2 linked regions of the Runella sp. SP2 genome follow. The protein of the gene in region 1 binds, or shares a complex with, the protein of each later gene. Links are inferred from orthologs where the notes say so. Each region holds a gene or a part of one and is shown on either strand. Other genes may lie near its edges.

Region 1 (7,268 bases):
CTTGATGATGGTCGCCACCGCGCCTACGGAAGCCGACAGCTGGAGTCTTTTTCATTTTGGGATAATAAAAAACAGCAGACCCGTCATTTTGTTAAAAGCCATTTGCCGCACAGTGGGCGTGAAGTGCTTTTTGAAAATATAGCAGACGGGGCTTTGAAAATTCAACGTTTCCTCAAGCCTTATTCACGAAAACGGCTTCTTACTTTTACTTCAACTACGATTGATGAAGCTCCTGAAACAGCCCATGAACATGGTCGTTATCAGTATTATGTTCAAGATGGGGAGCAATTGATGACCATAGAGCACTTTTTGCGAAGAAGGTTCTCGACATCAACAAAAAGGTGGCAAAAAGAATTGGAAGAATATCGTTATTATAACAACCTAGATAACGGGATTGCGAGTTGGCTCAAGGTACTTTTATACTATAACGTATTGGAAGCGGATCATAATCCAAAGGAATACGAAGGCAGGCCATCTGTTGGGGCGTCTTTTATTTTGATGGGCAACTTGAATTAGAAGTTGCCCATTTTCTCTAGGCTTTCAGACGCTCAATGGCTTGCCAAATGCGTTCGGCAGGCATACAAAGTGAAACCCGAATGTAGCGTTGGCCTTTAGGACCAAAAATAAACCCAGGGGCGATGAAAATATGTTTTTGGTATAATAAATCGTCCACAAGTTGTTCTGCCGAGGCAACTTCATCAGGGAGTTTTGCCCACAGAAACATCCCTTCTTGGGTCGAATCGAAAGTACAGTTTAGGGTTTTTAAGAAGGTTTTGGCAGCATCTAATCGACTGTGATACACGGCATTTTGGGCGGCGTGCCATTCTTCCGAATTTTGAAGTGCGGCCACGGCGGCTTGTTGAATGCCTAAAAACATGCCAGAATCCACGTTACTTTTTATTGTAAGTACAGCGTCCACGTATTCTTTAGCCCCTGTTAACCAGCCTATTCGCCAGCCCGCCATGTTGTGAGATTTTGACATGGAGTTGAGCTCAATGGCCACCTCTTTTGCTCCTTCAATTGAAAGCAGGCTAATGGGAGGTTTCTGGTTGAGTATCAGGCTGTAAGGATTGTCGTGGCATAATAAAATGCCATGCTCTTTGGCAAAGCGAACGGCATTTTCAAAAAGCTCGCGCGTGGCAGGGGCACCCGTAGGCATGTGTGGATAATTGAGCCACAAAATTTTTGTTTTCGAGCTTACAATGCCTTTCATCGCTTCCCAATCGGGCTGCCATTGGTTATTTTCTTGAAGGGGATATTCAATGACCGTTGCCCCCACCATTTCGCTTACAGCACGATAGGCAGGATAGCCAAGTTCGGGAACAAGCACTTCGTCACCTTCGTCTAAAAAGGTCAAACTGATGTGCGTTATGCCTTCTTTTGAACCAATTAAGGGCAAGATTTCGTGTTCGGGGTCAAGCTGTACGCCATACACACGCTCATACCATTTTGATATACCTTGACGAAGAGCAGGAATGCCTTTATACGATTGATAACCGTGGGTATTGGTAAGTGAAGCCGTATTCTTTAATGCTTCAATGGTTGCTTCTGAGGGAGCTTGGTCAGGATTTCCAATCCCCATATTGATGACATCATGTCCTGCGGCAAGTAGCTTTCGAACCTCGGCGAGCTTCACCGAGAAGTAGTATTCCTGCGCTTGAGTGGCGCGTTTTGCAAGAGAAATAACCATGGATGGGTGCAACGTTGCGTCGAAATATTTCAACAACGTCGTTTATTTTACAATACAACGAAAGGTTTTGGACTAAAACAGAGAACAAAGATAATCAAAGCTAACCAACCTACGACTTTTCTGGAGTTACTTAACGGAGCAATGTCGTCCGTTGAGGGATGATACACGCCTAAAACACGACCAATCAAGAACCCGAACGCTAAAAATCCTGAGTAACCTTCTACGGTTGGAAACAGTAGAGAAAGCCCGAGTTGAATCGTGACCGTTAATAGGGCTAACATCCACTTAGTGAGCGCATTATTTTCGTCGATTCGGCTATAACATAATTGGAGGAAAATAATGTAAATCCCCAGTGAGGCGAGTTGTTCCCAAAATAAATTGGCGTTAGCAATCGCGAATTCATCGGCGCGATACATGCCAAGACCTGCGTAAGTAATAAAGACAAAAAACAAAATGGGAGAAACAACTCGGTAGTTTTTGTTGCCAATAAGCCCGTACAACACATGTCCTCCGTCAAGTTGTCCAATGGGAATAAGGTTGAGCGAAGTGAAAAATAGTGCCAAATAACCCGCCAAAAGCAGCGGATAGTGCATGATTTCTTGGGGTGGAGGAAGGCGAGTTGGATCGGCGACGTAGGTCTTAAAAAAAGTAAAAAGCAGATTATCGCCCAATAAGATATTTCCAGCTTGGTTTTTGGTATAGACCACGCGTGCAAAGCCCATCCCGTATTTTTGGTACTCAGGGTGAATTTTGAAAATATAATCAAGGGTAGGAAGGGTGGCAAAGCCATACCAAAGAACGCCGACGGCAACCACAAACCCCGCAAGTGGCCCTGCTATCCCAATATCAAAGTATTTTTCGCGCGAGCGAATAAATTCTTTGATACGAATAAATGCCCCAAGGGTACCGATGGTTTGTCCAATTCCAAGCCAAAGCGGAATGTAATAGGGGAGGGTCACTTTGACTTTGTGGTATTTGGCCGCAAAATAATGTCCGAACTCGTGAACGGTCAAAATCCCCAAGAAAGGAATCGAAAATCGGAAACCTTGCCAAAAATGTTCCCAGCCTAATGGATTTTCAATCTGGTAAAATGGAAGGTCAAAAGGTCGCCCAAACATCCATTCGGCGCCTGCTAAGGACGTACTTATGATGGTGAGTACAAACAGTAGGAGCTGGAGGAGTAGGGTGCGGGTAGAGTTCACTTAAAAATCTTTTAGGTATTCGGTAATCGAGGTTGGTTTTTGAACGTGGATGGTCTGAATACCAACTTCGCCTGCGGCTCTGATGTTATCGGCATTGTCGTCCAAAAACAAAGACTCATGCGGTAAAATTCCAGCTTCTGTTAATACACCGTGGTAAATGTCATGGTGAGGTTTCATCACACCCATTTCGTACGAAAGAAAAAGCTTTTCAAACAACGCATCTAATTTTGGGATGCCAGTCGTACGGTGAAGAATGCGATTGACTTCCTCAACGTGAATTGAACTAGTATTGCTCAGTAGAAAAAGCCGATACCCTTTTTGGGCTAAAGCGACGATTGTTTCAACCCGTTGGGGAGGAATATCGAGTAAGAGTGAATTCCAAGCTTCGTCGATTTGGTCGTCTGTCCATTCAGGATGGGCAAGGAGCTCACGAATGTAGTTTCTAAAATCAGGGGCAGATAACTGCCCCGTCTCAAACTTCTTAAAAACCTCATTGTGCTGAATAAGCCGTTGAACATCTTCCAGTGGAAGCTGACTCAGCTCCGCAAAAGACTGTGCTGCACGTGGAACGTCAATGTTGATGATGACGTCACCGAGGTCAAAAATGATGTTTTTTATTGCTTTCATTCCGTAAAGACCCCCATCGAACAGAACTTGTCAATCCGCTGATTGATTCGTTCTTCGGGCGTTAGCTTTTGGAGTTCATTAATACTGCCTAAAATGACATTTTTCAGGATATTCGCCATGGCTTGATGGTCTAAGTGTGCACCACCGAGTGGTTCTTCTACAATTCCATCAATCAATCTTGCCATTGTCATATCCGAAGCCGTTAAGCGGAGAGCTTCGGCTGCTTGTTCTTTAAAATTCCAGCTACGCCAAAGAATAGATGAACAAGATTCTGGCGAAATTACTGAGTACCAAGTGTTTTCGAGCATGAGAACACGGTCGCCAATGGCAATTCCTAACGCTCCACCTGAGGCACCTTCACCGATGATAATACAGATGACGGGTACTTTAAGCATAAACATTTCTTTCAAGTTGCGCGCAATGGCTTCACCTTGACCACGTTCTTCTGCTTCTAAGCCAGGAAAGGCGCCTGGGGTATCAATAAGTGCAACGATGGGTTTGTTGAACTTTTCGGCTAATTTCATCAAGCGAAGGGCTTTGCGATAGCCTTCTGGGTTAGCCATCCCAAAGTTGCGGTGTTGGCGTTGCTTGGTATTACGGCCTTTTTGCTGACCAATGATGAGCATACTTTGACCATCAATGTTACAAAATCCACCGACCATGGCAGGATCGTCGCGTACGGTACGGTCACCGTGAAGTTCGATAAACTCCTCACACATTAGTTCGATATAATCGAGGGTATAAGGGCGGTCAGGGTGGCGAGAAAGCTGTACCCGTTGCCATCTAGTGAGGTTTTGAGCCGTATCTTTCCGTAATTGTATAATGCTGTCTTCGAGTCTAATAACAGCTTCCGAAACGTCAACTTGTGTTGTATCGGCGAGTTTTTTTAACTCGGCAAGCTTGGATTCTAGCTCTGCCACAGGTTTTTCAAAATCTAAATAAGTTGGCATAAAGTTGGTTGCTTACAATTCAAAAGTTTGTCCCTTTGTAGGGATCTCGATATTTTCGTAACCGACTGATTGTAAAGTGTTTTTAAAGTGGTCCATACTTGGCTTTTCCCCGTGGACAAGGAAGATTTTTTTTAACTCGGCAGGTGCCTGTTGCTGAACAAACGTCAGAAGGTCTTCTTTGTCTCCGTGGCCGCTAAATACGTCAATTTTTTCGATATTGGCCAATACTTGCTCGTCTTTCCCTCGAATGCGTAGTGTCGTTTGGCCATTGAGAAGCCTCCATCCGAGTGTTCCTTCGGCACAATAACCAATGAGTAAAATGGTACAGTAAGGGTTGCTAATGTTCTGAGCCACATGGTATTCGACGCGTCCACCCTGCACCATTCCAGAGGAAGAAATGATGATACAAGGCTCTACATGGTTTGAAATAGCACGGCTGGCGTCTGTACTTTCGAGGTAGATTAAATTTTCAAAGTCAAACAAGGATTCATTCTCTTCATTAAACTCACGGGCCTCGCGGTTTAGCATCCGAACGTTCCGCTGATAGACCCGCGAGCTTTCAAAAGCAAGTGGACTGTCGGCAAAAACCTTAATGGGAGGAAGTTGCTGATTATTATATAATTTATTCAAAGTATATAATAATGCTTGGGTTCGGCCCACGCTAAAAGACGGAATAATAAGCCGCCCTGGAATGTCAACGCAGGTACGTTTGATAACATCTGCCAAAGCCAAATCAGGCGAAATTCCTTTTTCATGCAAACGATTTCCGTAAGTTGTTTCACATACCAAGAAATCAACTGGGGGCAAAGTGGCGGGGTCAATAAGTAGTGGATAGCCTTTACGGCCCACATCACCCGAAAATCCAATGGTTTTTTTCTGCCCGTTTTCCCAAACTTCAACTACGATATGTGCTGCACCTAATAAATGCCCCGCAGGGATAAAAGTAATGATGACATTGTCGGATACCCTAAAACGGCGATTGAATGCAAGTGGAACAAAGTTTTCGAGTGCTTGACGTACTTGTTTTTCGAGGTATAAATCTTTAGGAAGCTCTTTTTTTTTGCCTTTTTTTCGTTTACGTTGCGAATCCGCACTGTTCAATTCATTGATTCGCTTCTGATTCAGCATTGCTGCATCTTTGAGCAATATACTGGTTAGAGCAAAAGTAGAATCAGTACATAGTACTTGTCCTTCGTATCCATCTCGATACAAGTTTGGGATATTTCCAGAGTGATCAATATGGGCGTGAGTCAGTAATACTACGTTAATTGACGGAGCTTCAAAAGGGAAAAGTGCATTTGGAAATGGGGATGGGGTATCGTTGAGCGCGCGTCTTCGGTCGCCGCTTTCAAAATCAGAACCACAGTCAATCAAAATACGGTAATCGTTTTCCAATTCTAGGAGGTACATGCTACCAGTAACCTGTTGTGAAGCCCCCCAAAAAGTTAATTTCATATGAAGTCAGTTATTCCTCTTATGTACTCAATGCGGAACAAGAGGATAGTTCGTTACGTTTCCTTCAACGGTTTAAACACAATAGTGTGAATAAGCGATTGAAGAAGGGTTTCTGCAAAAGTATCAAAAACAGCTTAAAAAAACATTATTCTGCTAACGGAATAGGGCGGGCGATTCGTTCCTCTAAGGAGATAAATGTTTCGGTTCGTTGAATACCACCTACTTTTTGAATTTTATCGTGAAGAACTTGCCGCAGATGTTCAGTATCACGACAAACGATTTTAGCAAAAATGCTGTAAATACCCGTAGTGTAATGAATGTTAACTACTTCTGGAATACGTTCTAGCTCAATGGCTACTTCTTCATAGAGCGAGCTTTTATCTAAATATATACCTAAAAAAGCGCTAATATCCCAGCCTAATTTAGTTTGATCAACCAATAATTGTGCCCCTTTTACAATTCCAAGCTGTTCAAGTTTTTTCATTCGCACATGAACTGTCCCTCCTGAAACATGAACCCGTTTGCCAATTTCGGTGTAAGCTAGGTGTGCATCTTCTAAAAGAAGCGCTAAAATTTTTAAGTCAGTTGCGTCAATTTTATCAATTTCTAAATTTCGTTCCATGATGAAGTGGTAAAATTAGATTTCATTCAACAAAAGTGCTGTTTTGTTGAATGAAATCAAAATTTTTAAAAATATTTATGGAAAATTTGCAACAAAAAATAATATCCATTAGTTTTGCATTGTCAATTAATCAAAAAAGCACTTGGCAACAAGTAAATTAGTTGACTTTAGTTCTTTATACTGTAGGATGATGAAACTTGGCAGCCATGCCCTCCTGTCTCGGGGGTGGTGAGTTCAGGATAAACACGATATAATGCCGGCACTCTAGTCGACTGGGGTAGACCACCAAACTTTGTATCGCGGCTAACTGCACCGTGGGCGGTTCGAATCCCCCTCCTACAGCATTCATGTGAATGGTAAAACAATTACCATCACAACCCTAAGGATAGCTTGTTTAAATGATTCATTTCAACAAGTTATCCTTTTAAAATATAAAATGAAGTGTCCAATTGACACTTATTTAAAAGAAAAACTATTTGGTTTTTAGTTTGTTGATGAAGTGTAATTGCGACACGCAGGCTCAGCTTTGAGGCCTGTGTGTTTTTTTTGTGCCTATACCTAGTTATTCTCAAAAGAATGGTTTATTTGCCAACTTTTCGATTTTTAACTTGACATATGTTACTTCTCACTGTTTTTACTTCTGACGCCGTCGTTCTTGGCTTACTTTTTATCATTTTGGCAGGTGTTTTTTATACGGCTAATTTAAAACACCCACTTTGGAC
Region 2 (7,244 bases), 3.8 Mb from region 1 along the record:
TGAAGAAGCCAAAATATTCCTTGGCGAAACCGAGCCAAAAAACTGTTCACTCAACACAATGTTGGTTATCCCAACTGCCGAAGGTATTCCACCCATCGAAATTGTAGCACGAAATGTCATTTTGATTGCCAGAGCTAGATTGCGTGAAATCGCCGCTTTAGTTCTGTCCGAAATCAAAAAAGCAGGATATGAGCACAAATTACGTGCAGGAATCATATTGACGGGTGGGACGTCAAAAATTAAGGGAATTGAGAGCATTTTTCGAGAAATCACAGGAATGTACGTTCAGATTGGCTCGCCAAAAAACCTCGAACGAAGCAATAGCGCGCTTGATTCGCTTATCACTGACCCATCTTACACTACAGCACTAGGGTTGGCCTGGTCTAGTGTAAAACCACTCGATAAACGAATCGAAAAAACAACGGTTAGTCCTGAGCCAGAGCAAAAAAAACCAAGCAGTAGCTGGTCTATCCCTGGTTTTCGCAAAAGCACGTCTCAGGAATCAACCATTAAAGAAATCAGTACCTTTATTTGGAAAGGTCTTACCCAAGATGACATCAAAGGACACGACGATTATTAATAAAGGCCAAAATATCCCTACCTAGTTTGTTTATTTTTAAGAAAATATGGTTTTTGCACGAAAAAACGTTTTTGAGCACGACTACGAGTTTGTTATGGAAGAGTCAACCCACTTAGACGATGCCCCTATCATCAAAGTAATTGGTGTAGGAGGGGGAGGTAGCAACGCCGTCAACCACATGTATAAAAAAGGCATCAAAGATGTGGTGTTTGTGGTATGTAATACCGACAAACAGGCGTTGATGCGTAGTCCTATCAATAACAGAATTCAATTAGGAGCCGATAGTCTCAAAGGCTTAGGAGCAGGAACTGATTCTGCTACTGGCCGCAGCGCTGCAGAAGAGAGTATTGAATATATTCGTCAATTGATGCAACCTCCAACCCAGATGGTATTTATTACTGCTGGTATGGGGGGAGGAACAGGTACTGGTGCTGCTCCTGTCATTGCAAAAGTGGCCAAAGAAATGGGGATGTTAACCGTTGCGGTTGTAACTGCCCCTTACAGCCACGAAGGCCGTATTAAGAAGAACCAAGCCATCGATGGTATCAATGCCCTCAAAGAACATTGCGACACTGTGCTGGTGATTCTTAACGACGAATTGGCTAAGTTATACGGAAAATTACCGATTCTCCGTGCTTACGAGCACGCTGATAACGTTCTCTCAAACGCCGTAAAAAGTATTGCAGAAATTATCACCGTCCACGGAAGTGTCAACTCCGATTTCATGGACGTCAAAAAAGTACTTCAAGGTGCTGGTACGTCTGTGATGAGTTCTGCGGTTTCATCGGGCGAGCATCGGGCTGAATTGGCGATTGAGGCCGCGCTTAACTCTCCACTTCTCAACAACCGTGACATTCGTGGTGCCAAACGTATTCTTGTGACGCTTGCTTCAAGTACGCAAGAAGAACACATGGCTACGCTTGATGAGCAAATGATTATTACTGACTACATCGAAGGACTCATCGGAGACGAAGCTGACATGTGTAAAGTGGGTATTATTTTTGATGATGCCCTTGGTGATCAGTTGTTGGTGACAGTTATTGCGGCGGGTTTTGAAGACTCTCACTTGCCGTTTAATTATGACACAAGTGTAAAGCAGCGAAAAGAGCCCGTTCAACTACCATCGGTTTCTGATACCATACAGAGAAATACTTCGTTACCCCCTTCAACAGAGCGTAAGACAACGGAGTATAATCCAAGGCAATCGACAGCGACTACTAGCAATTCACCTATTTCTGTATCACCGCAAAAGCCAGAGGTGAAAGAAGCAAAAATTGAGGTAACAAAGCCTGTGCAAGAGCTGCCAAAGGTGGAAGTACAACAAACCCAGCCGCCAAAACCTGCCTTTGAGGAGCCACCAAAACCGCCGAAACCGCCAGTTGTTGAAAAAACACCTGAAGAACCACAGGAAGACCCCGAAATTTTGCGTCGCCTTGTGCACGATATTTCCTTTGGAAAATATTCGGAGAAAGAACTCGACAAACCTGCTTTCCTGCGTCAAAACGTTGTTTTATTCCAAAAACCAAATTCACCTGACGAAGTGTTCATTCAGATTGTTTTAGACAAGCACAAAAGGTAAAATGGCAGGAATTGATTCGATTCAAAAAGATTTATACTCCCTAGGCAGCCCCGAAAAGGCTGCCTTTCTTTCGCGCTTTTTTAAAACAGGGAAAGGCCAATATGGAGAAGGAGATTTATTTTTAGGCATTACCATGCCCGAAATACGGTCTGTGGTTGCAAAATACGCGTACCTGTCTATTTCAGAATGGCAAGCGCTTCTTATTAGCCCTTATCACGAAATTAGAATGGCTTCTTTGATTGGTTTAATGAAGCATTTTCAGAAATCAAAAAAAGACCCCACCGCTCAGAAACAAATTTTTGATTTTTACCTTACGCACCTTGATTACATCAACAATTGGGATTTGGTAGATGTCACCTGCCGCGATATTGTTGGTGCTTATTTATTGAAACAAGACCGCAGCATTCTTTATGACTTGGCACAACGCCCTCATCTTTGGGCGCAACGCGTGGCAATGGTATCCACTTGGTATTTTATCAAACACAATCAATTTAGTGACACCTTGCGTATTGCAGAGCTTCTATTATCTCATTCTCACGATCTTATCCACAAAGCAGTAGGGTGGATGTTGCGCGAGGTAGGAAAACGTGACGAGCTTGTCCTTGAAGAGTTTTTAGATACCCATACCCAACAAATGCCTCGAACCGCATTACGGTACGCTATTGAACGTTTTCCTGAGTCAAAACGCAAGTATTATCTATCACTTTGACACATAGATTGATTTCTTATGTATCTTTGGCGCGGCCTTTAAAAGGCTCAAAACACTATTGAGTTTGATTATCAGCGTCTTATCTAAACTCAATGTACACAAATCAAAACTCGAATCTAACTCATGTCTTGGTTTACTAGAAAAGAAAGGGGCATTCAGACGCCCACCGAAATGAAACGCGAAGCTCCTGATGGGCTTTGGTATCAGTGCCCTAGCTGCAAGCATGTTATGCACACTCGCGAACATAAAGTCAATGCTTATACGTGCGTAAAATGTAATTATCACGAAAAAATTGGTTCGGAAGCCTATTTCTCAGTTCTTTTTGACAATGCAGAATACACCGAACTCGATGCCAATATGCTCTCGGGAGATCCTCTGAATTTTGAAGATACAAAGAAGTATCCCGATCGTATCCGTGACACCGTAAAGAAAACAGGATTAAAAGATGCCGTGCGTACCGCTTATGGGAAAATGGATGAGCTCGACATTGTGGTAAGTTGCATGGATTTCAACTTTATTGGTGGTTCTATGGGCTCGGTAGTAGGAGAGAAGATAGCCAGAGGGATTGACCACGCATTGCAAAACAAAATGCCGTTTTTGATGATTTCTCGCTCTGGTGGCGCACGAATGATGGAAGCAGGCTATTCATTAATGCAAATGGCAAAAACTTCGGCCAAGCTTGCGCTCTTGTCGGAGGCAAAAATTCCTTATATATCTTTACTTACAGATCCCACTACTGGTGGTGTTACGGCATCCTATGCCATGTTAGGTGATTTTAATATTGCCGAACCTGGCGCACTTATTGGATTTGCGGGACCACGTGTTATTCGCGAAACCATTGGTAAAGATTTGCCCAAAGGTTTTCAAAGTGCAGAATTTGTCTTAGAACACGGCTTCCTAGATTTTATCGTCGATCGCAAAGATTTAAAAGATAAGCTTGCGAGTTTACTACGAATGCTTCAATAAACTCCCACTTTCTGGAAAGTATAAAGCTTTCCAGAAAGTTTTATTGCACCCTATGCGTCTTGTATCCCACCCTGTCTTGTGTAATTACTATGTGACGTATCGCTGTAACGCCGCTTGTAGTTTTTGTGACATTTGGGAGCGACCTTCACCATACATAACCCTCCAAGAAGCCAAAGCTAATCTTGCTGCCCTGAAACGATTAGGGGTGAAAGTCGTTGACTTCACAGGAGGAGAACCATTATTACATCGTCAGCTTGACGAGCTGCTAAAGGAATGTAAACGGCTGGGTCTGTTGACTACCATTACCACCAACTGCCTGTTATATCCTAAATATGCCAATCGCCTTCGGGGGTTGGTTGACATGCTCCATTTTTCTCTTGATTCTCCTGAGCGAGACGAACATGATTTATCCCGAGGGGTAAAATGTTTCGACAAAGTCATGGAGTCTATCCAAATCGCGAAGTCGTTGGGAGAGCGTCCAGACATACTTTTTACCGTTTTTGAGTCGAATATTCACCAGATAGAAAAGGTTTGGCAAGAAATATGCAAACCTCACGGCCTTGTACTTATCCTAAATCCCGTCTTTGAGTACAATAAAGTGGGCTCACAGCTGTCTCCAGCGGCATTACAGCAGCTTAGGCAGTGGGGAAAAAAAAGCAATGTTTATCTCAATGATGCCTTCATTCAGTTACGTCTTGATGGTGGAAACCACACAGATTCCCCCATTTGCCTTGCTGGTAGTACTACCATTGTCATTTCTCCTGAAAACAAACTCGTACTACCCTGTTATCATTTAGGGCTGAAAGAATTTGCGATTGAGAATAATTTATATGAGCTATATCTCTCTGACGAAGTTCAAAAGTTAGTCGCACTAGAAGGCCGTCTTCCTGCTTGCGAGGGTTGTGCCATCAATTGTTACATGCAACCGTCTTTTGCCGTGACTATCAATAAATATTGGTGGAAAGCTCTTCCGAGCACCCTCAAATACAACAGAATCAAAGGGACGTGGAAACAACTCTTTTGATACTTCCCTTATTCTTCCTTAATTTTGTCTTATATTATTAGAAGCTAACTCATTAATTTAGAGGAAGTAAGGTTACTTTTACTCTGCTTTTTTAGTGTTTTAGCATCCCGTTTTAGATACTCATTTTCGCCCAAATGTCTAGGGAAACCATGCTTTCTAGCAACAAAATACGCTGGTTTTCAGTAATTTACGGGCAAAACTGGGTTATTATCGAGCATATTATAGTAGAACTACGACCAATATTCAATCCTCCCAATGATTCAATTTTTCAACGAAGACGTGGATTTTAAAATTCCTAATCCGCGTAAAACAAAGACGTGGCTCAAAGACATCATTGAGTCCGAAGGGTTTGAACTGAACCAATTAAATTACATTTTTTGTTCTGACGAGTACTTACTTAGCGTAAACCAGCAATACCTTAATCATGATTTTTATACCGATATTATCACTTTTGATAATTCAGAAGAAATAGAAGGGATTGTTGAAGGAGATATTTTTATCAGTATCGACAGAGTAAAAGAAAATGCCGAACAATTATCAAAAACCTTCAAAGAAGAATTATTAAGGGTACTTGCTCACGGTGTTCTTCATTTAGTGGGATATGACGACCACGAAGATGAAGACGAATTAGTAATGAGACAAAAGGAAGATACATACATTGCCACCTTTCCGAAGTCTTAAATCTGACTCTTTACAAAAATGTTTCATGTGAAACATTTTTAGATTTTCCACAAAACAGTACATTTTCACGACATTTGATTAATTAAACAAAAACTTTATGTTTCCAGAATACGACGTGATTGTAGTAGGAGCGGGGCACGCAGGTTGTGAGGCAGCGGCGGCAGCGGCAAACATGGGCTCCCACGTTTTACTCATCACAATGAATATGCACACGATTGCTCAGATGTCGTGTAACCCAGCAATGGGCGGTGTAGCAAAAGGGCAAATTGTACGAGAAATTGATGCACTTGGAGGACAGTCAGGAATAATTAGCGATAAAACCATGATTCAATTCCGAATGTTGAATCGCTCAAAAGGGCCCGCAATGTGGTCGCCAAGATGCCAAAGTGACCGTATGCGTTTTGCGGAAGAATGGCGAATGACATTGGAACAAACCCCAAACGTGGACATCTGGCAAGACACAGCGAAAGAAATTATTGTAAAAGATAACAGAGCTGTTGGGGTAAAAACCTCACTCGGCGTGGAAATTACCGCGAAGGCTGTGGTGCTAACCAACGGTACATTCTTAAACGGATTAATCCATATTGGCGAAAAACAATTTGGAGGAGGTAGGGTAGGGGAGAAGGCTGCCACTGGAATCACCGAACAACTTATTCAATTGGGGTTTGAGTCAGGGCGAATGAAAACAGGTACGCCACCTCGCATAGACGGTCGTTCGCTAGACTATACAAAGATGGAAGAACAGCCAGGCGATGAAATCCCAAGCAAGTTTTCTTATACCGACACCCCACCCCTTACCCATCAAAGAAGTTGCTGGATTACCTATACCAATGAAAAAGTACATGGTGTTTTAAGAACTGGGTTCGACAAATCACCCATGTTTACGGGGCGGATTAAAGGGCTTGGACCGCGTTACTGTCCATCAGTAGAAGATAAAATCAATCGTTTTGCAGACAAAGACAGTCACCAAATTTTTGTAGAACCCGAAGGCTGGTCAACCGTAGAAATGTATATCAACGGTTTTTCGACATCACTTCCAGAGGATATTCAATACAAAGCCATTCGACTTATACCAGGTTTTGAAAATGCAAAAATGTTCCGACCAGGGTACGCCATTGAGTATGATTATTTCCCCCCAACTCAACTAAAACTCACCCTAGAAACTCACTTGATTGGTAATTTATTCTTTGCAGGTCAAATCAACGGAACGACAGGGTACGAAGAAGCAGCATGTCAAGGACTCATTGCAGGAATCAATGCGCACCAAAATGCGCACGAGTTAGATGCTTTTATTTTAAAAAGATCCGAAGCATACATTGGTGTATTGATTGATGACCTCGTTAACAAAGGGACGGAAGAACCGTACCGAATGTTTACCTCTAGGGCAGAGTACCGTACTTTACTCCGCCAAGACAATGCCGATATTCGACTCACGGCATTAGGGCATAAGATAGGGTTGGCCAGCGAAGCACGTTTAGTTCGTGTACAAGAAAAAATTGCCAATACCGAGGTAATTTTAGAAGAGCTTCAAAAAGTGAAAGTAACGCCCAATGAAGTAAATCCGATTTTGGCAGAGATAGGTACGTCTCCTATTCGAGAAAAACAGCCCCTGTATCAATTGCTAAAACGGCCTGATGTAGAAATCGAAGACATCAAAAAACTCAGTGAAAGCTTTGCCACATTTTTAAATGGCTTTAATGAAGAG

What was found. The genes of interacting proteins can lie anywhere in the genome.
Region 2: the proteins of DTQ70_RS08675 (region 1) and accD are in contact, whole or in part, in a solved structure (PDB 8UXZ), measured with the Escherichia coli proteins. The link is inferred for Runella sp. SP2 from one-to-one orthologs.

The regions. Positions count from the first base shown.
Region 1 is NZ_CP031030.1:2,069,043-2,076,310, forward strand. Bases 2,493-5,385 are described here. They hold DTQ70_RS08675 (acetyl-CoA carboxylase carboxyltransferase subunit alpha), read right to left. Parts: upstream 4,470-5,385; coding sequence 3,516-4,469; downstream 2,493-3,515. Other genes in these bases: DTQ70_RS08665 (site-2 protease family protein), read right to left, coding at 2,493-2,892; DTQ70_RS08670 (HAD family phosphatase), read right to left, coding at 2,893-3,519; DTQ70_RS08680 (MBL fold metallo-hydrolase RNA specificity domain-containing protein), read right to left, coding at 4,482-5,385. Outside these bases: DTQ70_RS08655 (hypothetical protein), read left to right, coding at 1-516; DTQ70_RS08660 (pyridoxal phosphate-dependent aminotransferase), read right to left, coding at 533-1,690; more of DTQ70_RS08665, read right to left, coding at 1,738-2,492; more of DTQ70_RS08680, read right to left, coding at 5,386-5,924; DTQ70_RS08685 (Lrp/AsnC ligand binding domain-containing protein), read right to left, coding at 6,070-6,546; DTQ70_RS08690 (DUF819 domain-containing protein), read left to right, coding at 7,162-7,268. UniProt on the Escherichia coli protein: Component of the acetyl coenzyme A carboxylase (ACC) complex. First, biotin carboxylase catalyzes the carboxylation of biotin on its carrier protein (BCCP) and then the CO(2) group is transferred by the carboxyltransferase to acetyl-CoA to form malonyl-CoA.
Region 2 is NZ_CP031030.1:5,850,797-5,858,040, reverse strand. The notes cover bases 2,044-4,912. They hold accD (acetyl-CoA carboxylase, carboxyltransferase subunit beta), read left to right. Parts: upstream 2,044-2,991; coding sequence 2,992-3,834; downstream 3,835-4,912. Other genes in these bases: DTQ70_RS23540 (radical SAM protein), read left to right, coding at 3,887-4,858; DTQ70_RS23550 (DNA alkylation repair protein), read left to right, coding at 2,161-2,868; ftsZ (cell division protein FtsZ), read left to right, coding at 2,044-2,159. Also shown: cell division protein FtsA, read left to right, coding at 1-580; more of ftsZ, read left to right, coding at 675-2,043; rRNA maturation RNase YbeY, read left to right, coding at 5,114-5,539; tRNA uridine-5-carboxymethylaminomethyl(34) synthesis enzyme MnmG, read left to right, coding at 5,637-7,244.